2 regions of the Cetobacterium sp. NK01 genome follow, and region 2 is predicted to be linked to the other one. Evidence: riboswitches for the same ligand, from Rfam matches in the RefSeq annotation. Region 2 holds a riboswitch; the other holds the start of a gene.
The links. Region 2 has a riboswitch for thiamine pyrophosphate ahead of thiD (bifunctional hydroxymethylpyrimidine kinase/phosphomethylpyrimidine kinase). Riboswitches for the same ligand answer to the same signal wherever they lie in the genome.

Region 1: linked by a shared signal. The riboswitch ahead of tenA (thiaminase II) and the one ahead of thiD (bifunctional hydroxymethylpyrimidine kinase/phosphomethylpyrimidine kinase) in region 2 are both predicted to bind thiamine pyrophosphate.

Annotation. Positions count from the first base shown of each region.
Region 1 is NZ_JANIBO010000001.1:348,833-364,683, forward strand. It holds gene NON08_RS01735 (nicotinate phosphoribosyltransferase) at 1-813, opposite strand, end outside; gene dtd (D-aminoacyl-tRNA deacylase) at 911-1,363, shown strand; gene NON08_RS01745 (alpha-hydroxy-acid oxidizing protein) at 1,385-2,410, shown strand; gene tpx (thiol peroxidase) at 2,446-2,952, shown strand; gene NON08_RS01755 (DUF368 domain-containing protein) at 2,983-3,726, opposite strand; gene NON08_RS01760 (Mu transposase C-terminal domain-containing protein) at 3,743-4,798, opposite strand; gene ptsG (glucose-specific PTS transporter subunit IIBC) at 4,960-6,435, shown strand; gene NON08_RS01770 (Eco57I restriction-modification methylase domain-containing protein) at 6,453-7,997, opposite strand; gene NON08_RS01775 (segregation and condensation protein A) at 7,998-8,678, opposite strand; gene NON08_RS01780 (bifunctional riboflavin kinase/FAD synthetase) at 8,653-9,612, opposite strand; gene whiA (DNA-binding protein WhiA) at 9,623-10,525, opposite strand; gene polA (DNA polymerase I) at 10,535-13,201, opposite strand; gene NON08_RS01795 (single-stranded DNA-binding protein) at 13,349-13,774, shown strand; TPP riboswitch at 13,790-13,878, shown strand; gene tenA (thiaminase II) at 13,969-14,622, shown strand; gene NON08_RS01805 (ATP-binding cassette domain-containing protein) at 14,624-15,340, shown strand; gene NON08_RS01810 (ABC transporter permease) at 15,327-15,851, shown strand, end outside.
Region 2 is NZ_JANIBO010000002.1:288,068-303,918, reverse strand. It holds gene NON08_RS10620 (amidohydrolase) at 1-279, shown strand, start outside; gene NON08_RS10615 (putative peptidoglycan-binding domain-containing protein) at 366-980, shown strand; TPP riboswitch at 1,005-1,103, shown strand; gene thiD (bifunctional hydroxymethylpyrimidine kinase/phosphomethylpyrimidine kinase) at 1,196-2,002, shown strand; gene thiM (hydroxyethylthiazole kinase) at 1,995-2,822, shown strand; gene NON08_RS10600 (amino acid permease) at 2,815-4,119, opposite strand; gene NON08_RS10595 (ABC transporter permease) at 4,129-4,911, opposite strand; gene NON08_RS10590 (ATP-binding cassette domain-containing protein) at 4,911-5,522, opposite strand; gene NON08_RS10585 (hypothetical protein) at 5,627-6,133, shown strand; gene NON08_RS10580 (potassium channel family protein) at 6,199-7,143, opposite strand; gene NON08_RS10575 (dicarboxylate/amino acid:cation symporter) at 7,306-8,487, shown strand; gene NON08_RS10570 (cation diffusion facilitator family transporter) at 8,565-9,794, shown strand; gene NON08_RS10565 (glucosaminidase domain-containing protein) at 9,825-10,574, opposite strand; gene NON08_RS10560 (MATE family efflux transporter) at 10,724-12,046, shown strand; gene NON08_RS10555 (DNA-processing protein DprA) at 12,154-13,137, shown strand; gene NON08_RS10550 (homocysteine S-methyltransferase family protein) at 13,170-13,976, shown strand; tRNA gene NON08_RS10545 (tRNA-Arg) at 13,955-14,031, opposite strand; gene mglB (galactose/glucose ABC transporter substrate-binding protein MglB) at 14,216-15,199, shown strand; gene mglA (galactose/methyl galactoside ABC transporter ATP-binding protein MglA) at 15,261-15,851, shown strand, end outside.

The sequences.
Region 1 (15,851 bases), on a different contig from region 2:
TCCTTTATAAGAATCATCTATTCCATTATCTTTAAAACTTTGTATTGCATTCTTTAATCCAATTCCCAATGTATTATAAGTATCTATTAATAATATTAACGAGTTTGCCTTTCTTTCTCTCCTATGTTTTATAAAAGTATCAAAAGCTTTTTTCTCAGCTAATGCACCTACACCAAAAGCTTGAATAAATGAATGAGCCATTGTTCCTACGCTAGGAACTCCGTACTTATATTCTGTAACTAGGTTAGAATGTGATAAACATCCCCCTATTATAGAAGCTTTTGTTCCTGATACTGCACTATCAAATCCATGCGCTCTTCTGCTTCCAAAAGAACTTACAGGAATGGGGTATGCTGCCCTTGTTATTCTTGATGCTTTTGTTGCTATAGCTAGTTGCATATTCATTAAATTTAAAATTGGTGTTTCTAAAATTTTAGCTTGAATCAATGGTGCTTTTATTGAAATTATAGGTTCATTTGGATATACAATTTCTCCGTCTCTCATGGCGTACAAATCACCTGTGAACTTCATCTTCACTAAATATTCCAAAAGATGTTTCTCCTCTATTATTTTAGAAAAATACACTCTTTTTTCTTCTTCACTAGTTTCATTTAAAATCTCAATTAGTTCAATAACTTCTTGAACACCTGATACAACTGCAAATCCACCGTCTTCTGTTTTTCTAAAGTACATATCGAATATAGCTTCTTTTTCCTCCATATGTTCCATTAAAAAAATATCACTTTCTGTATATTGATACCTATCTGAATTAATAACTTTTGCAAAATCTGTTAAAATTCTTTCTCTCCCCATATTGTCCCTCTTTTAAATTATTAGTTTTTAATTTTTCTTAATAATTATATCACTTTTATGATATAATTACCAATAAAAATAGAAAAGGAGTTGCTTTATGAGAGCTGTTGTACAGAGAGTTAAACACGCTAGTGTTACTGTTGATAATCAAATTACCGGAGAAATTAATCAAGGATTTCTTGTACTTTTAGGTGTCACTCATGACGATACTGAAAAGGAAGTTGATTGGTTAGCTAAGAAGATTACTGACTTAAGAGTTTTTAATGATTCTGAAGATAAAATGAATTTAGGATTAAAGGATGTCAATGGAGAACTTTTAATTATATCTCAATTCACTTTATATGGTAATTGTATTAAGGGACGTCGTCCAGCATTTATAGAGGCTGCTAAACCAGATATAGCAAATGAACTGTATGAAAAGTTTTTAAAAAAATGTAAAAACTTAGGATTTAAAACTGAAGCTGGTATTTTTGGAGCTGATATGAAAGTAGAACTTCTAAATGACGGACCTGTAACTTTAATTATCGATACAAAAGATTGTTCAAAATAATCATAATCTAAGGGAGGAGAAATGGATATAAAAGAGATTAAAAAAAATGCAAAGGAAAGAATGAAAGAGTTTTGTATATTATGTTCGGAGTGCAATGGTCGTTGGTGTGCTGGTAAGGTTCCTGGTATGGGTGGAGCTGGCAACGGCGCAAGTTTTCAAAGATCATATGAAAAATTAAAAGAAATCAAGATTGCCATGAGAACTCTACATAATATATCTAATCCTAAACTTAGTTGTAAAATTTTTGGGGAAAATCTATCTTTCCCTGCTTTAGTAGCTCCTATAACTGGAACAAAATTCAATATGGGTGGATATGTTAATGATGAAGAGTATTCTAACGATATTGTTTTAGGAGCAATCGATGCTGGAACAATAGCAATGATTGGAGATACTGGAGATCCAACTTGTTTTGAATCAGGTATTAACGCCATTAAAAAAGGAAATGGAAAAGGAATCGCTATAATTAAACCTAGAGAAAATTCAGAAATTATAAAAAGAATAAAAATTGCTGAAAAAGCTGGAGCTATTGCTGTTGGTGTAGATGTAGATGGCGCTGGATTAATAACTATGAAATTATTTAATCAACCTGTTGGTCCTAAATCTTTACAAGATTTAAAAGAAATTATTTCTTCTACTAATTTACCTTTTATTGTGAAAGGAATTTTGACAGTAGATGAAGCTAAACTTTGTGTAGAAGCCGGAGCTGCAGCTATTGTTGTGTCTAATCATGGCGGTCGTTGCTTAAATGAAACTTTTGCTCCTGCTGAAGTTTTAAAAGACATTTCTGAAGCTGTTGGTAATGATATCTTTATTTTTGCTGATGGGGCTGTTAGAGAGGGTGTAGATATTCTTAAATATTTAGCACTTGGAGCTAATGCAGTTCTAATAGGACGTCCTATTATTTGGGGATCGATAGGCGGTAGACAAGAAGGTGTTAAAGTTACTTTAGACACTTTCAAAAGTCAACTATTTCAAAGTATGATTCTTAGTGGTGCTGATGACGTCGAAAATTTCAAAAATTTTTCTTGCATTTTATATACTAAATAAGTATAATTTAAATATAAAATTTAGGAGGTTTTATCATGGAAAGAAAAGATGCTATTACATTTGGAGGAAGTCCATTAACATTAATTGGAAAAGAGGTTATTGTTGGAGACGTAGCTCCTAACTTTACTGTTACAAAAACTGATTTATCACCTCTTTCATTAAATGATTTAAAAGGGAAAACAGTTGTTATATCAGCTATGCCATCAATTGATACACCTGTTTGTGAAATGCAAACTATAAGATTTAATAAAGAAGCTGCAAAATTAGAAAATGTTGTTATTTTAACAATTTCTATGGATTTACCTTTCGCATTAAATAGATTCTGTGGAGCTAAAGATATTAAAAATGCTATAACTACTTCAGATTATAAAGATAGAGAATTTTCACATAACTATGGTTTATATATAAAAGAGCTTGGATTAACTTCAAGAGCAGTTATTATAATTGATAAAGACGGAAAAATTGCATATACTGAATACTTAAAAGAAATTACAGAAGAGCCTAACTACGACTCTGCTTTAGAAGCATTAAAAAAACTATAATAAAAAATCCCCTTTTTAAAAGGGGATTTTTTATATAAATAATGTTTCAGCTATTTGAATTAATGAAACTATAATTATTCCTACTATAAAATTTAAAGTATAGCTTCTATATTTATTTAATAATACATTCATTCCTTTTGAAACTAAAATAAGTCCTATTCCAGTCCCTACAGCAAAAACTCCCAAAGGCAAAATATTAAAACTTTTAATATATCCTAAAATATTATAATATTCACCTAGAATCATCAACAATAATGATCCTGAAATTCCAGGAATTACCATAGCTCCCGCTGCAACTAAACCACAAAAAAACAACTTAATTCCATAAGAAAAAGTAAATATAGAGTCTGCTGTTCTCACTATCTCTTCTCCTGCAAAAATTTTAGTTATATAGATAAATATTCCTGTAAAAATAACACCACTTAAAAATGCAATCAAATTATCTTTTTTAAAAAACTTTTCTCCTTTTAAAATTACAGGGATTGAAGGTATTATCAATATTAAGAATATAATCGTTGTACCCTTTGGATATAATTCATACATTTTTGATATAACTCCTGCAAAAACTACAATTCCTATTACTGCTCCTAATCCAATTTGAGATAAAAATTTAGCATACTCTATTTTTTTATTCATTGGTGCTGTTAAAAAATTCCCAACTGCTTCTGTCAATTTATCATAGATATTTAATACAACTGCTAATGTTCCTCCTGAAACACCTGGCAAAACATTGGCAATACCTATTATAATTCCTTTTAAAAAATTCTTAAGCATTATTCTCTCCTAATTTTTATTTTATTATTTTAGCTATATCAATAAGTTTTCCTTGTGAATAAACTTCCACTTTCTCTTTAGAAAATTCATTATAAAAAACATCTACAATAGTTCCTTCTCTTTCTTTTAACGAAGGACTATTGTATACATTATTTTTTACACGAACTCCACTATTATAAACTTTTCTTTTATATTTATTTAGAAAATATAAAAGTCGAATTTTATCATCGTCACTTAATTGATTAATTTCATTTTCCTCTATAAATAAATATTTTTTTATAAATTGTGAAATCTCGTATATATTATTAGGTTTATTTTTATTAAACTCTTTCAGAATATCCGTATCAATGTATTTTATAAATCGCAATATATTTTCATCAGTTTCTTCTTGAATAAAATTTATTTTTGTTTGAAAAAAAATTATTCTTAATAAATTTTTTGAAACTCCCATAATTTTTTCATCTAAAGAGATATTCTTAGGATATGCTCCTTCTATTATAATACTTTCCTGAATAAAATTAAATAGTTTTATTAACTCTCTTTTTTCTTCTTCGAAAATAAAATTTATAATTTTATAATTTTCTTTGTTATAAAATATTGTTAAATAGTAAATTTTATTTTTGTTGTAAAAAAAAGGAATTGGTACAGCTTTTTGTATAATAGCATATTCATATACTTTATCCTTTTTTACTGATTTTATTGAATTTTGTTTTATATTCTCATCCAAATTATTTATTATTCTAAAAAATGTTGGATAACTAATCATAGTATTACAAGAATTTAAAGTATTTTTTGCTTTATCGTATAACTTTGTTATAGGTAAGGTATGGTATTCTTTGTACAAAGTCTTTAGGTGACTTAAGGTATCTTCATTTACTTTTTTAAAAGTATTTTTATCTGCTCTTGTTTTTTTTAAAAGTCCTTTTTCTCCTAAATCTTTATATTGACTTACCCATCTTTTTAAAGTGGCATAGGATATTTGGGTTTCTTTTTCTATCTCTCTTAATTTTTTCTCCTTCTTAAAAAAGGGCTCAAGTATCTTATATTTTTTATTTTTTTCATCTACATTCATAGATAGTTTTACCCCCTTTTTAAATCTTTTGTTAAATTATAACACAATTAATGCGTAAAAAAAAGGCTCATTTATTTTGATAATTTTCTTGACTTTTTTTAAAATAAAATGTATTCTTTTAGTGAATTAACTATTTTTATCAATCTTAATGGAGGAATTTTATGAAAATATTTGCTGAAGTTCAAAAAATCGGTAAAGCATTGATGACACCGGTTGCAATTTTACCAGCTGCTGGTATATTTCTTGCTGCTGGTAATAAGTTAGGAATACCTTTAATGGAGCAAGCAGGAGGAATTATTTTTGGTAACTTACCACTTCTATTTGCTGTTGGAGCTGCTATTGGTCTTGTTGGTGGAGACGGTATCGCTGCACTTGCTGCTATCGTAGCGCTTTTAATTATGAATACAACTATGGGAACACTAACAGATGCTGCAAATGGTATCGCTGCTGGAAACCCTGCTTTTGCTGAGGTTTTAGGAATCCCTACACTTCAAACTGGAGTTTTCGGAGGGCTTATCGCAGGTATTATAGCTGCAATTTGTTATAAAAAATTCTATAAAACTGAATTACCTGCATTTTTAGGATTCTTTGCCGGTAAAAGATTAGTTCCAATTATGACTGCTGTTCTTGCTTTCTTAGTTGGTTTAGCTATGCCTTATATTTGGCAACCAGTTCAAGCAGGGCTTGCACAATTATCATATTTAGCTAATGAAACAAATACTAATATCTCTACATTATTATTTGGTATAACTGAAAGAGCATTAATTCCTTTTGGATTACACCATATATTCTATGCACCGTTCTGGTTCCAATTTGGAGAGTATACAAACAACGCTGGTCAAATTGTTAATGGAGACCAAGCTATCTGGTTTGCAATGTTAAAAGATGGAGTACATTCATTCTCATCAGCTACTTATTCTGGTGCTGGTAAATTTATGACTGGTAAATTCCCATTCATGATGTTTGGATTACCTGCTGCTGCACTTGCTATGTATCATGAAGCTAGAACTGAAAATAAAAAGATGGCTGCTGGAATTTTATTCTCTGCTGCTCTTACATCTTTTTTAACAGGAATAACTGAACCTCTAGAATTCTCATTCTTATTCGTTGCTCCTATATTATATGGAATTCACTGTGTATTTGCAGGACTATCATTTATGTTAATGAATATGTTTGGTGTTAGAATTGGTATGACATTCTCTGGTGGAGTTATAGATTACATCATGTTCGGTGTTTTACCTGGTACTGAAGGATTTGAAACTAACTGGCCAATGGTTATAGTTGTAGGAATTGGATTCTCTATTATCTATTATTTCGGATTTAGATTCTTTATTAGAAAGTTTAATTTAGCAACTCCTGGAAGAGAAGTTGGCTCTGATATTGATGATCAGCCTAAAGCTCAAGGTAGTGAATTAGCAACTCTTGTTTTAGCTGCTCTAGGTGGAAAAGAAAACTTAATATCTGTAGATGCTTGTATAACTAGATTAAGACTTGAAGTTAAAGATTCATCTCTTGTTAATGATGCTGAGTTAAAAAGATTAGGAGCATCTGGAGTTTTAAAAGTTGGACAAAATGGAGTTCAAGTAATATTTGGTGCTAAAGCACAATTTATTGCAAATGATATAAAAGCGTTATAATATAAATAGGTGAGAAGCTAAATTAGCTCCTCACCTATATTTTTTATATTCATCAACTCACAAAAATAAGCATCTATTTCTCTCTGAATTTCTTCATTGAAATTTTCAATCTGTTTTTTTACCAAATCAGCTATATAATTTATTTCATTTTCATTAATCGGATAATACATTGGACACTCTTTTAAAGGAGTTGAATAAAACTCTAAATTTTTGCCCTTTTTTTTTCCTATATAATTAAACCAAGAAAAAAAGACTTTCGAGTTTAAATATCCTAAGATATAATGCAAGTTTATATTATCATTTTTTTGTGTTAAATAATATATATCTGCACTCCCATAAAATTCTTTTTCTGTATAGGCAAAATTATTTGTCTTGCATCTTTGTCTAACAACTATTTTAGGCTTTAAAAATATTTCCTCATCTCTAGCCCATTGTAACTCCCACCAATTTATTCTGCTATTAACAACTTCTCTTCTTAAAGATAATTTATTTTTAAACTCTATTAAATAATTAGATATCTCTTCATTTAATTTTGATTTACTATTTAAATACATTATCCAAAATGGTGGTTCTTCAGAAACCCTATATTTCCCAATATCTTTATTTTTATAAAAAGGTTTCAAGTATTTTTTAAACTCCTCTTTGTATTCATCAAAAACAAATACTTTATCCGCTCCACTAACTATTCCTTGATTAACATTTAATAATTCTCCAAGTGTAACATTACTTTTATCTCTTATTTTTTTTATATTCTCTTTCCAAAACGGGGGAATTAAAGTAACTTTTGTATGCTCTTCAGCAAAAATATTCTCTTGTTCAATCAAATATTCTATTCCATCATCATTTATTAACACATCAGAGTTTTTTTTGTTTTTTTGCCAATAAAAAATAATATTATGCTGACCAATAGCATCTTTAAAAATAGAGTAACTATAATTCTCTATTCTAAAAAAGTCTCCTTCTTTTTTTAATTTTTCTCTCAATCCCTCTGCACTATCTGCTTTTAACCAATAATTAGTAGTTAAATAAACAAGAATTCCATTTTCTTTTAAAATATCTATTCCTTTTTCTATAAAAAAATAAAAATAATCCATCTTTGGCTTATAATATTTTTTCCCAAAATTAGTTTCTTTTATAGTTTGAAATATTTCTTTATGATTTTTTTCTCCTAAATATGGTGGATTACCTATAACTATATCATATTTTTCATAAATATCTTCGTATAGTGAATCACATTTTTTTAAGTTTAACTTTCCGCATACTCCATATTTAAAGAAAAGAGCCAAAGCTCTTTTCTCAAAGTTTTTTAATGCATTTAAATCTATATCAAACCCTGTTATCCACTTCTCACTATATTTATATTCTCCATAAATATCTTTAGACATTTTTATTAATTCTTCTAATATTCCTAATAAAAGATTTCCTGAACCACAGGAGATATCTATTATTTTTATATTTAGAAAATTTTCCTTCGGAACCTTTTCTAAATATCTGCCTAAAGCAATCTTTCCCATGGTTATTGCATATTCCTCTGGTGTATATATTTTATAATTATATTCCACTTAACCCCTCCTAAAGAGCCTTAAGTTACCTTCACCCTCTATCAATATAATTCCATCTCTGTATAAGTCTAAAACAGCTAAAAATATATAAACTAAATGGGTTCTATTTTCAGCTCTTCTAAATAGATCAACTACTTCTTTTTCTGAAGAGTATAAAATAACCTTTATCCTATCCATCTCTTCTTTTAGTGAATATCTTTTTTCTACTTCGATCTCTAAAAACTCTTCACTTTTAGGTAAATATTTAACATAACTATTAAACATATCTTGAAGTTTCAGTGTTGTTAAATCAAATTCTTTTGGAATATTTTTAGTTATTTTTCGCCCTTCTTTTCTTGTATAAGATATATTATATTCACATTCTATTTGAGATATCACTTGTGCAACTTCTTTAAATACTTTATAATCTTCAAGTCTTCTTTTTAAATCCTTTTCTTTTTCTTCTTCTTTTTCTATACTTAAAATTGATACCGCTTTTATCTCTAAAAGTTCTGAAGCGATCTCTAAAAATTCAACTTTTATACTCAAATTATCAGTTTGAGCTGTTTCTATAAATTGAAGGTATTCATCTATTATCTGAGATATTTTTATTTCAGATATCCTCATCTTCTTTTTCTCTATTAGATGCAACAAAAGATCTAAAGGCCCTTCAAAATTATCTATTTTTAACACTATCTCCATTTTCTTTTCCCTTAACCTTCTCTCTCCAATTTAAAACATCGTTTTTTATTGTTTCTTTTAATTCTTCCATAGAATTAAATTTTTTTTCCTGTCTTAAAAATTCTATTAAAGAAACATATATTTTTTTCCCATAAATATCTTTATCAAAATCTAATATATGAACTTCTATACTTCTTTCATCTGGTTTCAATGTAGGATTTTTACCTATATTAATAACTGCATGCCACGGATCTTTTTCTCCCTCAATTTTAACTTTACCTCCATATATTCCAAAAGGAGGATATATTTTATTTAATATTTTTAAATTAGCTGTAGGAAAACCCATAATTCTACCAAACTTTCTTCCATGAATAACTTCACCTATAATTAAAAATGGTTGTCCTAAACATCTATTTGCAATATCCAAATTACCTGTTGCCAGCATTTCTCTTATAAATGTAGAACTTATAATTTGCTCTTTAATCCGAACTGGTTCTATTATATTTGTAATAATTCCATAACGCTTTCCCAATTGCTTTAAATTCTCTACTGTTCCTTTACCACCTTTTCCAAAAGAAAAATTGAATCCTACATATATCTCTTTCGTTTTTAATATTTTCGCTAAAACTTTTTCTACGAAGCCCTCTGGAGTCATACTAGAAAATTCTTCTGTAAAGGGTTGTAATATTAAATAATCAACTCCTAAAGATTTTATTACATGTATTTTTTCCTCTAAAGAACTAATTAATTTTGGAGCTTTAACTCGATTTGTAATTTCCATTGGATGATTTAAGAAAGTAAATACAGCTGATTTTCCATTTGTTTCTTTAGCTTTTTTAACCGCTTGAGAAATTAATTCTCTATGCCCCATATGAATTCCATCAAAAGCTCCAATCGCTACATAAATATTTTCAAATCTTTCCTTAGTTAGCAAAATATCTTCTATTATTTTCATAGTACTCCCCTTATACTTCCCTTTCTCTTTCTAAAAGTTCATTATGTATTTCTTCTAATCTTCTAAATCTATTTCTAATTCCAGATTTAGATATTCCTATTATTTCTGCTAACTCTTGTAAAGATGCCTCTGGATTTTCTAATCTTAAAAAAGCTATTTCTTCTAAGACTGGACTTAACTCATTTAGCCCAATTTTACGCCCTATTAAATTTATCATTTTTATTTGTTTCCTAGCTGTATCCAAAGTTTTTGTCTCATTTGCAACTTCCCAATTCATTTCTCTTATAGTTTTATTTTTCAAATCCTTTATCATAGTTGTTTCTTCATAATTATAAAATTCTCTCATAGAACCTATTAAAACTATTATATCCATAATATCTTCAGCATTTCTCATATATACAAGAGGTTTATTTCTTTTTATTGTCTTATAAACTTTTTTTTCCATTTTCATTAAAAGTTCATACAATTCTTCAGCTAACTCTTCACTATCAACAAAAAAATCTAACGCATACTCTTTTTCTGGAGATTTTATATATCCACATCCTAAAAACATACCTCTTATAAAACCTTTTTCTATTTTTTCATTTATCAATTCTTTTTTTGAACTATAATCTCTTAATTTTTCAATAAATTTTTTTATCCCTGGTTGTGATGGTAATGTTATTGCATAACTATTATGTTCTCCAAATTTTTTACTTTTTGAAAATTTTATAAATATCTTTAAATTTGTTAGATTTTTTAACATAGAGTATATTCTTTCTGCTATCTCTTTATTTTCCAATTTTAACTCTATACTATTTTCGTTAATAGCATGTTTTAATAAGAGTATCGCTCTTATCTCGGCGTATTTTTCATCTTCATTCAAGTCGCAACGATGAAGTATTTCATTTTTAACTTTATAAGTATACGACACAATCTCCTCCTACTTTGTTTCAGCCCAATTCTGTCCTATAGAGCTATTTACTTCTAATTTAACTTTAGAGAATTGAATACTTTCTCTCATTATTTTTTCTATTTTTTCTTTATATTCTAAAACCTTTTCTTTTTCCACCTCAAATATCAATTCGTCATGAACTTGAAGTAACATGTGTATATCTTTTTTATCTTTTAATAAATCATATAAATTTATCATAACCTTTTTTAAAACTTCAGCAGCAGTTCCCTGAATTACTGTATTTACAGCCATTCTTTCTGCTTGATTTTTTATAACTCTATTTTTTGAGTTGATTCCTTCTATTATTCTTTTTCTCTTAAAATATGTCTCAACATATCCATGTTCTTCAGCATATTCAATTATCTCTTTTTCTAAATGCTTAACTGCTGGGTACTGTTCAAAATATCTTGTTATATAATCTGAAGCTTCTTTTGGTGTTATTTTTAATTCTTGAGATAATCCAAAAGCTGTCTTACCATATATTATACTAAAGTTTACTGTTTTAGCAGCATCTCTTTGCTCTCTTGTCACTAAAGCATCTTCTGATAAGTCAAAGATTTTTCTAGCTGTTAAACTATGTAAATCTAAATTCTCAGAGTATGCTTCTATTAAATTTGTATCCTGTGATATTTCAGCTAAAACTCTTAATTCTATTTGAGAATAATCTATTCCCAATAAAACAGAACCATCCTTAGCTATAAATCCTGCTCTTATTTTCATTCCCTCTTCAGTTCTCACTGGAATATTTTGAAGATTTGGGTCTGATGATGATAATCTTCCTGTTGCCGTACCTGTTTGATTAAAAGTTGTATGTAATCTATTATTTTCATCAACCATTCTTGGAAGAGGATCCACATAAGTTGATTTTAATTTACTTAATTTTCTAAACTCTAAAATAGATTTAGCTATTTCATACCCTTGTTCAGCTAATTTTTCTAAAACCTCACTGTCAGTTGAAAATCCTGTTTTAGTTTTTTTCACTGGGGGAATATTTAAATTAATAAATAAAACCTCACCTAATTGTTTTGGAGAATTGATATTAAATTCCCCTTCTGCTTCTTCATATATTTTTTTTGTTAACTCATCTATTCTGCTCTCTAGCTCTAAGCTATATTTAGAGAAGTATTCTGGTGATATTTTTATCCCTTCAATCTCCATATCAGCTAATACTCTAATCAAAGGCATCTCTGTTTCTTTTAAAACATTGTATAGATTATTATTTTCCAACTCTTTTACAAGCTCTGGATAAGCAACAAGCATTCCCCTTGTTCTTTTTGTAAGAAACCTTCCATAATCTTCAGTAGATACATCCTCTATTTTTGTTTTTCCAAAAACTTCATTATACTTTTCTACATCATCTTCTATAACATTTCTTAACATTACCTCAATCTCTTCTCTAGTTTGAGATGTTAATAAATGATAAGCTAACATTGTATCAAAATCCATATTTTTTACAAAATATCCATGTCTCAAAAAGTTTTTAAAGCCATATGATATAAATTTATTGTTAGAATTTAAAACTTCTTTAAAAGAATTTTTACTCTCTTCATCTTTTAATGGCAAAAAGTAATCTTTATTTTTTAAAGATACTGCTACGCCTTTTTCTCCCCAATAAATAGCTATTTCACTATCTGAGTTTAACTTTTCTTTTATTTTAACTCCTTCTAATACAAAGAATCCTTTTTCTTCAAGTATTTCAGGTGCTCCTTGAAAACTAAATAATCCTAGTTGCATTCCATTTTGTGAAGCTGGTTGAGCTATAACTTGACTTTGTCCATCTTCTAAATTCATTTTTTTTATTAGAGATTTAAATTCTAATGTTTTAAAAAGTTCTAAAAGTTTTTTATCATCTTTTTTATACTCTAACTCATCTGCCTTCACGCCTAAGTTCAATAGTTCAATAGTTGCTAACTCACGACTTATAAAAGCTAACTCTCTATCTTCAATTAAATTATTTACTAAAGATTTTCCTATTCCAGGAAGCTCAGTCAAAGAATCTATATTCTCATAAATCCCTTCTAAATTTCCATATTTTTCTAGCATCGGGATAGCTTTTTTAGAACCAATTTTTCTTACACCTGGAATTCCATCACTTGTATCTCCAATTAATCCAAATAAATCTGGAATCATTTTTGGTTTTACTCCAAGCTGTTCAATAACATCCTCTTCAGTTGATAGTATTTTCAGTCCTCCACCATCACCTTTTCCTAAAAGAGCGATATTCACATGTGAATCTAAAATCTGAGATAAATCTTTATCCCCTGTTATTATATAAGATTCAATACCTTTAGCTCCTAACTCTTTAGCCAAGCTTCCTAATACATCATCTGCCTCATATCCATCTATCTTAAATTTTTTTATTCCAAAACAATCTAAAAGTTCCTCTATTCTAGGTATTTGAGCTACTAAATCCTCTGGCGCTGCATCTCTTTGAGCTTTATATTCTTTATATATTTCACTTCTTTTTAAAGTGGCTCTTTTTACATCAAAAGCAGCTCCTATATAATCAGGATTTAATTGATTTATAATACTCATAAGAGTATTAACAAATCCATATACCGCTCCTGTTGGTTCATTTTTAGTTCTAAAATTTAAATTTCCATAAAAAGCTCTATACATTATTGCACTCACATCTAATAAAACTGCTTTTTTCATTTTTTTCCCCTTTCTACAATTTACATTTTTCATAATATTATACCATATTCAATACCTTAGTTAAAAAAATTATTTTATAAATAAATATTATTTTTTTTATTTTTCTGTTATAATCTCTGTGTATAAACTAAAATATAGGAGGTATTTATGAATCTAGTCGTATTAATTGGACGTTTAACTAGAGATCCTGAACTTAAATTTGGTCAAAGCGGAAAAGCATACTCAAGATTTAGTTTAGCAGTTGACAGACCTTTTTCTAAAGGAGAAGCTGACTTTATTAACTGTGTTGCTTTTGGAAAAACAGCTGAACTTATCGGTGAATACTTAAGAAAAGGTAGAAAAGTTGCTGTTAATGGTAGACTTCAAATGAATAGATATGAGGTAAACGGAGAAAAAAGAACAAGTTATGACGTACTTGTTGAAAGCATGGAATTTGTTGAAGGAAGAGGAGAAGCATCTGCACCATCTGATTTTGCTCCAACGCCATCTTATTCAGCACCTAAAGTTGCTGAGCAATCTTCTAATGATGACTTTGGTGGATCATCTTTTGATGAAGATGAGTTTCCATTCTAATAATTAAATAATATTTTAAACTACTAGGGGTGCCCTTTGGCTGAGACTTACCCTTAGAACCTGATCTAGTTAATACTAGCGTAGGGAAGTAGTTAATTATCACTTTTATTTTATAATTGTGTATATAAAGCTATTTTCCTATTTTTTGGAAGATAGCTTTTTTTATTTATATAAATTTTTACAGGAGGTTTTTTATGTTTTCAAAAGAGTTATACAAAAGTGCAAAAGAAATTTGGAATAGCTACTACACCCATCCATTTGTAAGAGGAATCGGTGAGGGTTCTCTAGAAAAAGATAAATTTAAATTCTATATTATCCAAGATTATATCTACCTTCTTGATTATGCAAAACTTTTTGCATTAGGTGTTATAAAAAGTAAAAATGAAAGTGATATGAAAAAATTTGCTGCACTTACAGATGGAATTCTAAATTCTGAAATGGGAATACACAGAGTTTATATGAAAAAATTAGGAATTACTGAACTAGATATTGCATCAGAAAAACCAACTCTTGATAATACTTCATATACTAGTTACATGCTCTCGGTAGCTCACTGTGGTGATATAAAAGAAGTGGCTGTTGCTGCTCTTTCTTGTATGTGGAGTTATGAAATGATTGGTTTGAAGTTAAAAGAACTCTATGGTTCTAGCGATGAATTCTATGGTGAATGGATTGAATGTTACTCTTCTTCTAGATACAAAGAGTTAACTAATTGGAATATTGAGCTAGTTGAAAAATATTGCCAAAATATTTCAGCAGAAGAAAAAGAACATTTAAAAACAATTTTTATTAATTGTAGTATTTACGAGTATAAATTTTGGGATATGTCTTATAAGGAGTCTTTTTAACATGAATATGCTTGAAGTAAAAAATTTAACTTTTAAATACGATAATCATAACTTTATTTTAGACAATCTTTCATTTAATATAAAACATAATGAACTAATTAGTATAGTAGGTGGAAGTGGGTGTGGAAAATCAACACTCATAAAAATATTAGCAGGAATTGAAAAAAATTTTAATGGCACTGTTCAGTTAAAAAGTATATCTTATATGCCACAATCAAATACTCTTTTGCCATGGAGAACTATTTTAGAAAATATACTTTTACCAATTGAAATAAAAAAAGGAAATAAAAAGATAGAAAAAGGAAAAGCCATCTCTCTCCTAAAACGTTTTGATTTATTAGAATATTCAGATAGTTATCCTAAAGAGCTTTCTGGAGGAATGAAACAGCGTATCTCGCTTATTCGTACATTAATGAGTGGTGGAGACTTGCTTCTCTTAGACGAACCTTTTTCAGCTTTAGATGCTATAACTAGAGAGGATTTACAAAATTGGCTTTTAAATCTAATATCAACACTTAAAAAAAGTATGATTTTTATCACTCATGATATTGATGAAGCAATCTTTCTATCTCATAGAATTTTTGTTTGTTCAAAAAAACCTCTTTCTAAATTTAAAGAGTTTTTAGTTCCTGAAAATATAACTCTTGAAAAAAAAATACATCTGAGAAAAGAGATTCTTTCTATTATTAAAGGAGATAACTTTTATGAAAAAAATTAATTTTTCTCTAATCTCTCTTTTTTCATTTTTTATACTATGGGAAGTTCTAGGAAGATATATTAATAAAGGTTATATTCTTCCTACTCCTTTAAATATATTAAAAAAAATCTGGATTCTCAAAGAAAGTCTTTTCTTTATACATTTACCAGCTACACTCAATATTGCAGTGATTTCTTTAATATTAACTATTTTATTAGGTCTATTTTTAGCTATCTCTATGGATTTTAGTCATATAGTATACAGTTGTATCCATCCTTTAATTATAACTAGCCAAACTATTCCTATTACTGCTCTAGCTCCTATTTTTATCTTATGGTTTGGTTACTCCATTTGGAGTAAAGTTGTGGTTGCTGTAATTATATCTTTTTTCCCAGTTACAATAACTATATATAACGGTTTACAAAATGTAGAAAAAGATGAGATTAATTATTTTAAAAGTCTTAAAGCAAGTAAAACACAAATTTTTTTAAAGTTAAAATTGCCTAGAGCCCTTCCCAATTTTTTTTCAGCT
Region 2 (15,851 bases):
GCAAGAGCTATACATAGAGAAAATGAATTAGGAAGTTTAGAAGTTGGTAAATTAGCTGATATAGTAATAGTGGAAACAAAGTCAGTAAATATGAATCCAATATATGATCCATATTCAGCTTTAGTTTATTCAGCTAATGCTAGCAATGTAGATACTGTTATAGTAAATGGAAAGCTAATAGTAGAAGATAAGCAAATTAAAACTGTAGATTCTAAAAAAGTAATAAAAGATATAACTGATTTTAAGGAAAAAGTTCAAAAAGTTGCAGAAACTCTATAAAATTAGTCAAAATTATGATATAATATATCCTGTTTTTAAAAAGTTATTAAACTATTTAAATATACAGGGAGGAAACTAATCAGAGTATGCTAGAAAAATTTGTAATTATAATTACGTTATTGTATTCTACAGTCACTTTTGGATATGAGGATACAAAAATTAGAGAGATTATAATAAGTGAAGTGTTGTCTCACGAGGGGGATAAACTTGTAAAAACACAAAAGGAACTTTCTAAATATGGAATAAGAAATTTTTTATTAATTGAGTACAATAAAAAATTTAATAAAGATTATGAAATAAAATCTCTTACAGAGGAGCAAGCTAGAGAAATAGCTGAGCATCTTTTAACAGAGTATCGATTGAATGAGGTTAAGCACTCGTATTCACAAATGATGATATTTGATATATTTTTTAATGGTGGATATAATGCAGGAGCTGTTATAACTCAAAGAGCTTTAAAAAGATATAAACCTTCAGAAAATATAGTTGTAGATGGAGTTTTAGGAAGTAAAACAATAGCTGTTATAAATTCAGTTCAAGATCATGAAAAGTTTATAGATCTTATAACAGAAGAAAGAATAAATTATTATAAAAGTTTAACTAGTTGGGAGCTATATGGAAAGGGTTGGGAGAAAAGAATTCTATCTTATAGAACTAAGTTAAAAGAGATGGCTATGGTTGACATTAATAATAGAATATAGTATATTGTGTTTAAAAGAATAAAAAAAGTTTACTAGGGGAGCCAAAAGGCTGAGAAGTTAAAAAACTGACCCTTCGAACCTGATCTAGTTAATTCTAGCGTAGGGAAGTAGCAAAATACAATATTTTTTAGTTAAGAATACGACTATAATTTATAATTTGGCTATCCCTATTTTAGGGATAGCTTTTTTTATGCAAAAATTCTAGGAGGTAAAAAATGAAAAAAGTTTTAACTATAGCAGGATCTGATTCGTGTGGTGGTGCAGGAATTCAGGCAGATTTAAAAGCTATGAGTGCTCAAGGTGTATATGGAATGAGTGTCATAACTGCAATTACAGCACAAAATAGTATGGGAGTTTTTGCAGTTCAAGAGGTGGACTTGAATATTATAAAAAAACAGATAGAAGTTTTATATGAAGATATAGAGATAAGTTCAGTTAAAATAGGAATGTTATCTAGTAGTGAAATTATAAAAGTTGTTTATGAAACTTTAAAAAATGTCAATGGAAAAAATATAGTTATAGATCCAGTTATGGTTTCTAAAAGTGGTTACTATCTTTTAAAAGAGGAAGCAATAGAAGCGTTAAAAGAATTTTTAAAAATTGGAACTCTAGTAACACCAAATATTCCAGAAGCAGAAATTTTAGCAAATATGAAAATAGAATCTGAAGAAGAGATGATTTTAGCGGCTAAAAAAATAAAAAAATTAGGTACTAAAAATGTTTTGATAAAAGGTGGACATAGAGAGGATAACTGTACAGATATACTTTTAACAGAAGAGAATGAGATTATTAAACTTTTGGGTGAGAGGTTTGAAACAAAAAATACCCATGGTACAGGGTGTACATTATCTTCAACGATAGCTTCTTATATAGGAAAGGGTTATTCTATCGAGAAATCAGTAAAAATAGGAAAAAGATACATAACAGATGCAATAAAAAACTCTTTTTCTATAGGAGAGGGAGTAGGACCAGTAGGACATTTTGTAGATATTTATAAAAAGGCTGGTGTTGATTTTGAATAAGAATATCATGAAAGAGGAGTTAGTTGATGAGGTTGTATTAGCTTTAAAAAATATTAAGGAGAAAACACCATTGGTTTATCATTTAACTAATACAGTAACTATAAATGATTGTGCTAATATAACCTTAGCTATTGGAGGTTCACCATTAATGTCGTTTTGCATAGAAGAGATTGAAGAAATAATTGAATTTTCATCAAGTATAGTTTTAAATATAGGAACTATGGATAAAAGTATGGAGACAATGGCAGTGGAGGTTGGAAAAATTGCTAATAAGTTAAAAAAACCAATTATTTTAGACCCAGTGGGGGTAGGAGCCACAAAGGCCAGAAAAAATCTTGTAAATGCATTATTAAAAGAGATAAAATTTACAGTAATAAAAGGAAATATGGCTGAAATAAAGTCAATTTTAAATATAGACTCTTTAAGTAGGGGAGTAGATTCTTTAGAAAAGGATGACAGTGGAGAAAAGTTAGTAAAGCTTGCAGCTAAAAAATTTAATTCAGTTATAGCTATAACTGGAGAAATTGATTATATTGGAAATCAAGAAATAGTTTTTAAAGTAATGAATGGTCATAAAAAAATGGAACTGGTTACAGGAACAGGGTGTATGATTTCATCTTTAATAGGAGCATTTTTAGGTGGAAAAAATAACTCATTAGTTAGTGCAGTAGGTGGAGTATTATCAATGGGAATAGCTGGAGAATTAGCAGAAAAAAACTTTATAGGAACAGGAAGTTTAAAAGTTAATATAATGGATAATATATCTAATCTAACTGAGGAGATAATAAGAAAAAATGAAAAAATATCCTCTACTATTTAGTAGAGGATTCATACTTTTTATATAAATAAAGTGGTAAACCTGTTAAGTAGATAAGAAGTGTTTGAATAATATATTTTTCTCCAGCAGCATACACCATCCAAAAACAATAAAATATAGCTAAAGTTCCATATAGAATATATTTTTTCTCACTTTTAAATGATGAAATTTTTAATAAAAATAAGATAGAAAAAATATAAGGTAAAAGCATTAGTGCAGCAGCAGAATTTGTAATTATAAGATATACATTGCTTGAAAAAAGAGACACCATAAAAGCAAGCTGCTTAATGAAAGCATTGAAAATTAGGGCATTACTAGCGGCACCATTAACATTTAATTTTTTTAAAAAACTTGGAAATAGATTATCCATAGATATATTATATGGAATTTCAGCAGCTATAATAGTCCATGTAATCCAAGCTCCGAATATAGAAATTAAAACAGAAATATTAATAAAAATTGCACCCCATTTGCCAATAATGGCTTCTAAAATATAGGCTAAAGCAGGATCTTTTAAATTTTGGAGTTTCTCTGCAGGAAGTATTCCATAGCTAAGCACAACTATAAAAATATATAAAAAAAGTGCTATAAAGTAACCAATAAAAGTAGCTTGACTAACATCATTTTTATTTTTTGCTCTTCCTGAGATAACGACCGCACCTTCAACTCCTATTAAAGCCCATAAGGTTTGAAGCATACAACCTTTAATTTGTGTGAAAAGATCACCTTTATAATTTAAAGTTCCCAAAAAATCAAAAGAAAATATTTTATACTTAAAAAAAATAAACATAAAGCAAATAGACATAATAATTGCTGAAATTTTTCCGAAAGTAGCTAAAAAATTAAAAAAATTATAAGTTTTAATTCCTTTCATAATAATATATGAAATTAGCCAAAGAAGAAATGTACCTAAAATAAATCCTTGGGGTGTTTTCACTCCTACAATAGATGGAAAAAAATAGCTTAATGTTTGTACTATAAGAACAGGGTAACTAGCATTACTAACAACGCAAGCTAACCAATATCCCCAAGCGGAAAAAAATCCAGCTAAAGGTCCGAAGCCAATACGAGCATATTCATATATTCCATTATTTAAATCCGATTTTTTTAAAAGAAGTCTTTGGTAGATTTTTATTATGAAAAATACACCTAATGCAGATATAGTCCAACCAATTAAAGCTGCACCAATAGAAGATGTTTTTGCAATTTCTTTTGAGATATTAAAAATTCCACCACCAATAACAGAGCCAATTACAACACCAATAAGTCCAAATAAACCGAACTCTTTTTTCTCAGCCATAAATATCACCTATTCTTTAATTTTTAATGTAAATATTGAGTATTTATTAAAAAAATATAATGAACAAAAATAAAGTAAAATAAAAGAAGATAAAAATCTGCATACAAAAAGAGCAATCATTATAGCAATTTGATATTTTATAGCAATAATAGGTAGGGATCCCCCTAAAATTTGACCAGTCATCATACCAGGAAGAGAAACTAATCCAACATTTGCCATAGTAGCAACAGAAGGTTTAAAAGCTAAAGTTATGGCATTTGCTATAAAAGGCTTTAGTGCTTCAAATTTAGTAGCTCCAAATGATAAAGATAGAAGATATCTTTCTTCGTTAAGTTTTAAATTATTTAAAAAGTCATTTATAGTTACAATCATTCCATTTAAGGTATTTCCTAAAATCATACCAGAGATTGGTATTAAATATAATGCATCAAGAGGATTTTTTAAATGTAGTAAAAGCTCTGAAAATATAAACATATTAAGGATTAAAGGAATAATAGTAGATACAGCAACAATTATATAAAATTTACCATCTCTTATTTTAACGTCTCTCACAATTGTAAAAGTACATGCGAAAGTCATAAGAGCCAAATACACTAAATTAATCCATGAATTATTGAGTGTTAAAATATAATGTAGATAAACACCGACTAACATAAGTTGGATAAACATTCTAAGAATAGATTTTATAACATTAGAAATCATATTTATTTCAAGATAACTCATAATAAAGAAGATAGGGATTAAAAAAATAGCAAAATAAAGTAGATTAGGTAGAAATATATCTTGTGCCATTAAAGAATCACCGTCCTAAAATTATTTAAAGATTCTGTTTTATCATGAGAAACCAGGAGAACCGTTTTATCAGTTTTTAATATATAGTTAGTAACTTTTTGTTTCATATCTTGATCTAGAGAAGAAGTGATTTCATCTAAGATCCATATTTTTCTATCTAATAAAATAAGAATAACAAAAGCCAAACGTTGTTTTTCACCTCCAGAAAGCTGAGTTATATCTTTAGATAAAATACTTGAATCTAGATCAAATTCCTTTAAAATTTTAATGAGTTTAACCATTTCAAAATTGATATTTAAATTTTGTTTATAATTAAAAATAGTATTTATTAATTTTTCAACCTTTGTATTTAAAAAAGGTGTAGATTGAGGCATATAAGCAATTTTGCTTCTAATATTATTAATATTTTTTTCGTTTAATTTTATATTATCAACGAAGATATTTCCAGAGTTAGGAAGAGTAAAACCTAGTAGTGTTTTTAGAAGCGTGGTTTTTCCTTTACCAGAAGCACCAGAAATAAGAATTTTTTCGCCTTTTTTTATATTTAAATTAAAATTTTCTAAAATAATTTTATTATTAAACTTAATACTAATATTTTGGAATATAATCATACAGTCCTCCTTAAAACTTTATAGGGATTTTATCATATAAATCAAGGAAAGACCACAATAAATTTGTATATAAAAATAGGGAGAGTTAAAGATAAGGAGGTTGTTTGTATGATGGGACGAATATTAGATTAGAGGATGTAAAAAATTTTGAAAAAAAACTGTTAAAACATGGAAAAATACTGTCATTAAAACCTAAGGAAGAGATAATAAATAAGTTTTTTTTAGAAAAAGGCCATAATATAGAGCATTTAAAAATAGAATATAAAAATGATGATGAAAATTTTGATATTATTGCAAAAGATAGTGTAATAAAACTCATGAAAAGTTTAAGAGAAAAAGAGCGGTTTATAGGAATTTGGGCTTTGGATACACTTTTACATTTAGATCGTTTAGATTTATATTATGTTTTGAATAGATTTTATCAAGTTTTAGTTGAAAAAGGATTAATATATCTTTCTTTTAGGTTTGGAGAGCAAGATTTTTTTAAAGAAGGAAAATGGCATACATGTTTCACAGAGAAAGAACTTGTTGATTTAGTAGGATTTACTGATTTTGATATTTTAGAGGTAGAAAATAAAAATGAGTATATCAATGTGATACTAAAAAAATAAAAAATATTATAAATAAAAATTCAGTCTATTTTATTAGACTGAATTTTTATTTTACACTGTAATATCTAAAGTTTAGAAGGATTTTCAACTTCGTTTAAATCAGCTTTAATTTTTTTTATAAAATTAATAGTTCCCCAAAATAAAGGAAAATTTTTAGTAGGAACATTTACTTCTGTACTATTACTTTCTAAACTATCATCTTGAGGAGAAGGTAAAGTAGCTCCAAGAGCCGAGAAAATAAAACCTAAAGAAAAACTAGTTAAAAATATTCCTAATATAGTTTCTAAAACACAAAGTAATCTAATGTAAGCATTTAATGGTGATATGCTACCTGATCCAACAGTAGTTAAACTACCAAGACTTATATATAAGTAATTTAAAAAATTTTCTAAGTTAAAAATAGAAGGTTTATCTACTCCTATAAAAAGATTGTTTTGAGCCATTAAATTTAAAATATAATAAAATGATCCAAAAGCTAAACCTAAGGTAATATAAGTTAAAAAAGTAGTTAATATATCTAAACCTTTTATTTGTCGTTTTTTATTTATTAACATAATAAATTGTTTTGAAACTATAATCATTATTAATGACATAGAAACTAATATTGATATAATATGTAGAAACTTTATAATAAAGCTTCCTAAAAAAATGTTTAGAAAAATATAATCTATTCCTCCTAAAATTGGAATTAATAGTATAAAATACAAAATTAAGAAGATAGAGAAAATAGCATGATTACTTAAAAATTTTTTAAATTTAGATCTGAAAAAATAAGCAAAAGGATAAATAATAAAAAACATTGAAATAACCATAATAAAACTACTAACAATAAATTGTCTAGAGCTATTTATTGTATTTGAAGTATAAAGTTCCCATGCTGTAAATAAAATAGAAAGTATTAAAGAGAAAGTTCTTATTTGCTCTTTTTTTAAATCATTTAAACTCTTGATATTTTTAAAGGTTTTAAGGTAATTTATTAATTTTGTGAAAAAAGTTTTATAGTTTATCATAATTTGTGTATCCTCCCAAAAAAACATTTTCTACTGAAAACTTACTGAAAGAAATTTAATTTCCTTTAAAAGAACAAATAAAAATATTTGACAAAAATGTTAAACAGGAATAAACTTAGGAAGTAATGAAACTTAACAAATTAATTCAAAGGGGGACAAAAAATGTCAAATGAAAAAAAAGATAACTTAATATTAAAATTGATATTTGGAGTTATCGCAGGTTTAATTATTGGTTTATTTTCTAGTGAGTCTGTAATAGGTATAATACAGACTATAAAGTTTATACTAGGACAAATAATTTCTTTTACAGTACCACTTATTATTTTAGGTTTTATAGCACCAGCTATAACAAAAATGAAATCAAATGCAAGTAAAATGCTTATAGCAATGCTAATATTAGCGTATTTGTCATCTTTGGGTGCTGCGATATTTTCAATGCTTTCAGGATATATGATAATTCCTATGCTTAATATTTTAACGGTAGCTCATGGTTTAAAAACATTGCCGCCAATGTTATTTAAATTAAATATTCCACCTGTTTTATCAGTAATGTCAGCTTTAGTGTTAGCATTGTTTTTAGGATTAGCTATTGTTTGGACAAACTCAAAAAAATTAGAGGCAGCATTAGATGAGTTTAATAATGTAATTTTATCAATTGTATATAGAATAATAATACCAATACTACCATTTTTTATAACATCAACTTTTGCAACATTAGCTTATGAAGGTAGTATAACAAAACAATTACCTGTTTTCTTAAAAGTTGTTATAATTGTTTTAGTAGGACACTTTATTTGGTTGTCTATACTTTATAGTATAGGAGGTGCAGTTTCTAAGCAAAATCCATTAACTCTTTTAAAAGCTTATGGTCCAGCGTATTTAACTGCAGTTGGGACTATGTCTTCAGCAGCAACTTTACCAGTGGCTCTTTCTTGTGCTAAAAAATCTCAAGCACTAGATGAAGATATTGCTAATTTTGCAATTCCTTTAGGAGCAACTGTTCATTTATGTGGTTCTGTGTTAACAGAGGTATTTTTCGTAATGACAGTATCTCAAGTTTTATATGGAACTCTGCCTTCGGTAGGAACAATGGTTTTATTTGTAGTTTTATTAGGAATATTTGCGATAGGAGCACCTGGAGTTCCTGGTGGAACAGTTATGGCTTCTCTTGGAATAATATCATCTGTTTTAGGTTTTGATGATACTGGAATTGCATTGATGCTTACAATATTTGCTTTGCAGGATAGTTTTGGAACTGCATGTAATGTTGTTGGAGATGGAGCGTTAGCATTGATACTAAATGGAATCTTTAAAAAAGATAAAGCTTTACAAAAACAAAATTAAAATAAAAAACTCTCCTTACTTGTAAAAGGAGAGTTTTTTTTATATAATATTCTAATTACTATTTTGTGGAGGAGAAGATGTATAAGAGTTATTCTTTTGAAGAAATAAAGAGTAAAATAAATGAAGTTGAGCAGTTGGATAAAGAGTTTTTTTTATATGAAAATGGGATTTATGTAACATTAGAAATTAAGAATGAGATTGTTGCTTATGCTGTATTAGAAAAAAATTTGAATAGCTACAGATTAAAAAGAATTTTCGTAAAAAAAGATGAGAGATTTAAATCATATGGTAGAAAATTATTATCTTTTATAATTAACAAGAAAATAAAAAAGGGAAGCTTGATTGTAGAAAATAAAGATTTTCTTTCTGGATTTTTATTGAAAACAGGATTTAAAAAAATGGAAAATGGCGAGTTTATAATTGAAGATGTAGAAAATAAAAATTTAAGAAAAAAAGAAGGGCAAAAAACTGTAATAGCTTCAATATTCTGGAATATAGTTTTAGCTACAACTAAAATTAGTTTTGGATATATAGGAAAATCTAGAGCTTTATTAGCAGATGGATTTAACTCGTTGTCAGATGTAGTAACTTCAAGTGGAATTTTACTAGGAATTCATTTTAGTAATATTCCAGAAGATGAAGATCATCCTTTTGGACATGAGAAAATAGAAAGTGTAATAGGAGTTATAATGGGAATTTTTATGATTCTTACTGCTTTTGAACTTGGAAAAGGAGGCGTTGAAATTCTATTTTCAGGAGAAAAAAGAGAAGTTCCAGAAATGCTAACGGTATATTTTGCTTTATTTTCATCAGTAGTTAAATACTTTATGTATAGGCAAAAAATAAGGGTAGGATTAGAAACAGAAAATAGTGCATTGATAGCAGATGCTAAAGATAGCAGAAATGATATTTTTGCTTCTTTAGGTGTTGTACTTGGAATTTTGTTATCTATATATATAAATCCGATATTTGATTTGTTGATAAGTATATTAGTTGCTATTTTAATATTTAAAGAAGGGGTTAGTGTAATTTTAGAAACTACAGATACAATTTTAGATAAACAAGATGTAGAATTTGTGACAGATATAAAAAAATATATTTACGAAAATACAGATATAAAAAATGTTCATGATATAATGATGAGAAAATCAGGTGATAAAATATTTTTAGAGTTCCATATTAGAGTTCCAAAAGATATGAGTGTTTATAAAGCTCATAAAATATCTGACGATTTAGAAAATTCTATAAAAGAGGATTTTCCATTAGTTAAAAGTATAACAATTCATTTAGATTGTTTATTGGATTAAAAAAACCTACTTAATTAAAAGTAGGTTTTTTTATACATCGTCATATTTTTCAAAATTATTATGTCTTAACATTGTTTGAACTTTTTTTATATAAGCACCTTTCAACTCTGAATAATTAGTTAATCCGGATGCGATTTTTTCAGGTGGTTCACCAGCATGAACCTTAGTTCTAAGAGACTTATATGCATTAACTCTAGAAAGAGTTAGAACAAAATCTTTAACAGAGTCTTTAATAGAATCATACTCTTTATAAGTACGGTTTGTATGTTTATAGGCATTCATACCAAAAAGATTATTTTTCTCTCTAAAAACTTTTGATGTTCCCCAACCACTTTCAATTGCAGCTTGCGAAAGAATAAGTGAAGTAGGATATTTTATCATTCTTTTTTTTAGTTCAGACCAATTATATGCTGAAACTTTATAAGCTTTAAAAATTCTATCTAATTCTTTTTTTTCCTCAGAAGTATGAGAATTTTTTCTAGATAAGGCATTTATAATAGATATATCTCTATCAATTTCCTTATTAACTATTTCAATACTAGGCAGGAGCATTGAAATAAAAACTTCTTTTCGATTACGTATACTTAATTTTTTTAAGTCTAATCCATCTAAAGAGTAAACGTGATTTTCAGTAGGTTTATTCTCTAAATCTCTCAATGTTTTAACTTCTATAGTTTCGTATTTAATTTCATGAGGAATATGAAAATCCACATTAATAGAGAATGTAAAAGATGAATAAAGGAAAAAAATTAGCATACTAATAACAAATTTTTTTACCATAACTTCTCCTTTATCAATAGTTATATTTTTTATATACGTTAGATTATACATTAAGATATGTTAAAAATCAATAAAAAATTTACACAATACAAAAGGTGTAGTATAATAAAACGATATAAATAATAAAATAAAAGCAGGAGAGGACAAAGATGTTAGAACAAAAAAAATCATTGTTTTCTATAACTATTCCAATATTTTTAGAATTATTATTGGTTACTGTTGTAGGAAATGTTGATACAATTATGCTTGGAAGATTTAGCGATAAGGCAGTTGGATCGGTTGGTGGAATGAGTCAAGTTTTGTTAATTCAAAATACCATTCTTAGTTTTATATGTTTAGGAACGACAATACTTATGGCACAATTTATAGGTGCAAAAAATCATAAATCCACAAAAGAGGTAATAGCAGCGTCTTTATTGATGAATCTTTTTATAGGGATTGTTTTAGGATTTATATATTTTATTGGATGGGAATGGATTTTAATAAAAATAAAATTACCATTAAATTTACGAGAAATAGGAATGGATTATTTTAAATTAGTTGGAGGTCTTTGTGTTTTTCAAGCGATATCTTTAACTAATGGTGCAATTTTAAAAAGTTATGGAAATACTAAACCGATGTTATTTATAAATGTTGGAGTTAATTTATTGAACATATTAGGTAATGGAATGTTTATTTTTGGATGGTTGGGAGCTCCTATTCTAGGAGTCACTGGAGTTGGCTTATCAACAGTTTTTTCAAGATTTATAGGTGCAATAATATCCTTGATAGTTATGACAAATTATTGTAAATTTAAAATGGAAGATTTAAATAAATTTACTTTAGAAAAAGTAAAGAAAATTTTATCTATTGGAATACCTACAGCAGGAGAACACTTAACTTGGAGTTTAACACAAGTTATAATATTGGCTATGGTTAATACTATGGGAACAATAGAGATAACGGCAAGAACATATTTGGCATTAGTGTCGTCCTTTATTATGATTTTTTCAATTGCATTAGGGCATGGAACAGCTATTCAAGTTGGACAGCTTGTAGGGGCAGGAGATAAAGAAAAGGCTTATAATCAATGTATGAAGAGCCTAACATTATCTTTTATGGCAGCAACACTAGTATCGATTCTAGTTTATATATTTAGATTTAAAATAATGGAATTATTTACTAAAGATATGGAAGTTGTAAAGGCTACTGCTAAGGTATTCCCTTGGTTGATTTTTATAGAGACTGGTAGAACTTTTAATATTGTTGTTATAAATGCTTTGCATGCAGCAGGAGATATAAAATTTCCAATGGCAATGGGATGTTTTGTGATGTTAGGAGTAGCAGCACCATTATCTTGGTTGTTAGGTATAAGGTTGGAAATGGCATTGGCAGGAATATGGATTGCTAATGGAACAGATGAATGGATAAGAGGATTTGCTATGTTATGGCGTTGGAAAACAAAAAAATGGATGAATAAAAGTTTTGTATAAAACGGATTAATTAATCCGTTTTTTTATTTTTATAAATTTAAATAAAGGTAATTATATAAAATAAAAGTATCTACTATTAAAATAGAGATTATGGAGGCGAGGAAGTTATGTATTCAAAAGAAGATATGATGCTATGGTCTATGATGAATTCGATGGTTGTAAATATTGGAAAAATTGAGATTTTAGCTTTTTCACCTGACTTTTTATTTAAAGTTTTTAAAAATTCAAGTGAGATGGGCATTAATGTTTTTAAAGAAGATTATAAAAAAGTTTTAGAAATAATAGAGGTATTAAAAGAAGGAGTAGAAAAAGAAAAAATAAAGAATTTTTTCGGAGATTTTAAACTTATGAAAAATTTAAAAAATCAAATAGAAAATGAAAAAAAAGTTATGGTAGAAAATGAAATAGATGTAATTACATATTTTTGTCCAGGCTATCCTAATAAATTAAGAGAATGTAAAAATCCTCCGTTTGTATTGTATTGTAAAGGAAATAAATTAGAAATTCATGAACTTAATAGCTCTATATCTATTGTAGGGACTAGAAATCCACAAGAAGAAGGGGTAGTTCAATTTACTGAAATGTTAATAAAAGATTTAAAAAATGAATTAAAATACAATATAAGTGGCTTGGCTTTGGGATGTGATACTATTGGTCATAAAATAACTTTAGAATATGGTATAAAAAATATAGCTGTATTAGGCCAAGGGTTAGGAACTGAAATTTACCCGAAAGAAAATTATGGTTTAGCTCAAGAAATAGTAAGGAAAGGAGGAGTTTTAATATCTGAAATACCACCTAGCTTAGGAGTTAAAGGCGTATTTCTTCTTCGAAGAAATAGATTACAAGCCTATCTGACAAATGAATTACTAGTTTTGGAAAGTGGAAAAAAAGGTGGAACTATAACAACATTGAAAGCTGCCTTTTTAGAGAAAAGAAGAGTATATGTAAGAAATATTAAAATAAATCATACTATGTTTAATATGAGAAATATAACTAAAGTAACTTTTATAAGTTCATATTCAGATATTAATTTAATAAAAACTTTAACAAGTAAGCCAAATACTCTTTTTACTTTTGAATTTTCTTAAGATATAATAAAGTAAAAGTATAAGGAGGAATTATGAAAATTGAATTATTAGATGGAGCTATGGGAACAACTATATCTAATATATATAAAAATCAAGAAAAATGTAAAGAAAAAGTAAATTTGACCAATCCAGAAATTATTCTAGAGATTCATAAAAAGTATAGTGAAGTTGGAGCGGATTATTTAAAAGCAAATACATTTAATTGTTCTAGAAAAGCTTTGGAAAATTATGGTGAAAATCCTAAAGAAGCATATAAATATGCAGTTTTAGGAGGAAAGCTTTGTAAAGAAATTTCTAAAAAATATAAAAAGAAAAGTATAGGAACTCTTTGCATTGGAGATATAGATCAAATAGATGGAATTATAGATAGTGGTGTAGATATAATCATGATTGAAACTATATATGATATGCAGAAAGGATTGGAAACACTTGGGTTATTAAGAAGAAGATTATGTTTAAAAAAAATTAATAAACCTATAATGTTGTCATTTGCGGTGAATGGAGAGGGTAATATTTATTCTGGTGAAAATATTTTAAATATTTATAAAAAGTTTTTAAGTACAGATGTAATGTCTTTAGGAATTAATTGTTCAGAGTTTTCTCAAGATATTTTTAAAATTTTAAAAAAATTAAAGCGAGATACAAATTTAAAAATATCTTTTCATCCAAATTCAGATGGCGATGTCCAAAAATTTTTAGGAAATATAACTAAATTAATAAATGAAAATATAGTAGACATTGTTGGTGGTTGTTGTGGAACTGATTTTAATCATATAAAAAGATTGAAGGGAGTTATAGAATCTTTGGAAAATAAAAATGGTGTACCTGACGAGAGTTGAACTCATGACCTACTCCTTAGGAGGGAGTTGCTCTATCCAACTGAGCTACAGATACACTTTGTATTTTGAATGTAACATATAAAAACAAAAAAGTCAATCCAAAATAATAAACTAACACTTACTTTTTTTACTTAGGAAAAAAAGTATGGTGTTAGTTTTTTTATGTGCTTGACATTAGTTTTAATCATCCTGTATAATTAACAATATGTTTCATATAATTACAATTTTGGAGGGGTTTTATGAAAAGAGTTTCGGTTTTATTAGGAGCATTAGCTCTTACGACAATGGCATCAGCAGCACCAACAAAAATTGGAGTGACAGTTTATCGTTATGATGATAATTTTATGTCGACAGTTAGACAAAGAATTGAAGAGGTAGCAAAGAACGATAAAAATGTTGAAGTTTTAATGAATGATTCACAAAATGACCAATCTAAGCAAAATGACCAAGTAGACGTTTTAATTGCTAAAGGGGTAGATGCATTAGCAATTAACTTAGTTGACCCAGCAGCAGCTTCAACAATAATCCAAAAAGCTAAAGCTGAAGATATTCCAGTTGTATTTTATAATAAAGAACCGTCTAAAGCGGATATGGAAAGCTATGATAAAGCTTACTATGTAGGAACAGATTCAAAAGAATCAGGAGTTATTCAAGGGGAAGTAATAGCTAAACATTGGGCAGCAAATCCAGCTTGGGACTTAAATAAAGATGGAGTATTACAATACGTTCTTTTAAAAGGAGAGCCTGGACATCCAGACGCAGAAGCTAGAACAACATATGTAACACAAACTTTAAATGAAAAAGGAATAAAAACACAAGAATTACATATGGATACTGGAATGTGGGATGCTGCTATGGCAAAAGATAAGATGGAAGCATGGTTATCAGGTCCAAATGGCGAAAAAATAGAGGTTGTAATTGCAAATAATGATGGAATGGCAATGGGAGCTGTTGAAGCATTAAAAGCTAATGGAAAAGCAAAAACTCCTGTATTTGGAGTAGACGCTTTAGCTGAAGTTTTGGTTATGGTTGAAAATGGAGATGTTGCAGGAACAGTACTTAATGATGGAATGAACCAAGGTCAAGCAACATACGAAATTGCAAAAAATTTAGCTGAAGGAAAAAAACCTACGGAAGGAACAAAGTGGGAATTAAAAGATAAAATATTAAGAGTACCTTATGTAGGAGTAGATAAAGACAATTTAAAAGATTTTAAAAAGTAGTGTGTAGGGGAGGTATGAGCCTCCCTTTCTTTATAAAATATTTAGATTTTAAGGAGTGGGTATGGAAAAATATTTACTAGAAATGACAGAAGTATCAAAGTCTTTTCCCGGAGTAAAAGCTCTAGATAAGGTAAATTTAAAAATAAGACCTCATACAGTTCATGCTTTAATGGGAGAAAATGGAGCTGGGAAGTCAACTTTAATGAAATGTTTATTTGGAATTTATTCAAGAGATGAAGGGAAAGTTTTCTTAGATGGAAAAGAAGTTAATTTTATTTCAGCTAAAGATGCTTTAGAAAATGGTGTATCAATGGTTCACCAAGAACTAAATCAAGTTTTACAAAGAACTGTAATGGACAATGTTTGGTTAGGGAGGTATCCTTTAAAAGGAATATTTGTAGATCATAAAAAGATGTATGAAGATACAAAGAAAATATTTAAAGAGTTGGAAATTGATGTAGATCCAAAAGCGAAAGTTTCAACATTATCTGTATCACAGATGCAAATGGTTGAGATAGCAAAGGCCTTTTCATATAATTCTAAAATAATAGTAATGGATGAGCCTACATCCTCTCTAACAGAAAAGGAAGTTGGACATCTTTTTAAGATTATCAAAAAGCTTACAGATAGAGGTTGTGGTGTTGTATATATA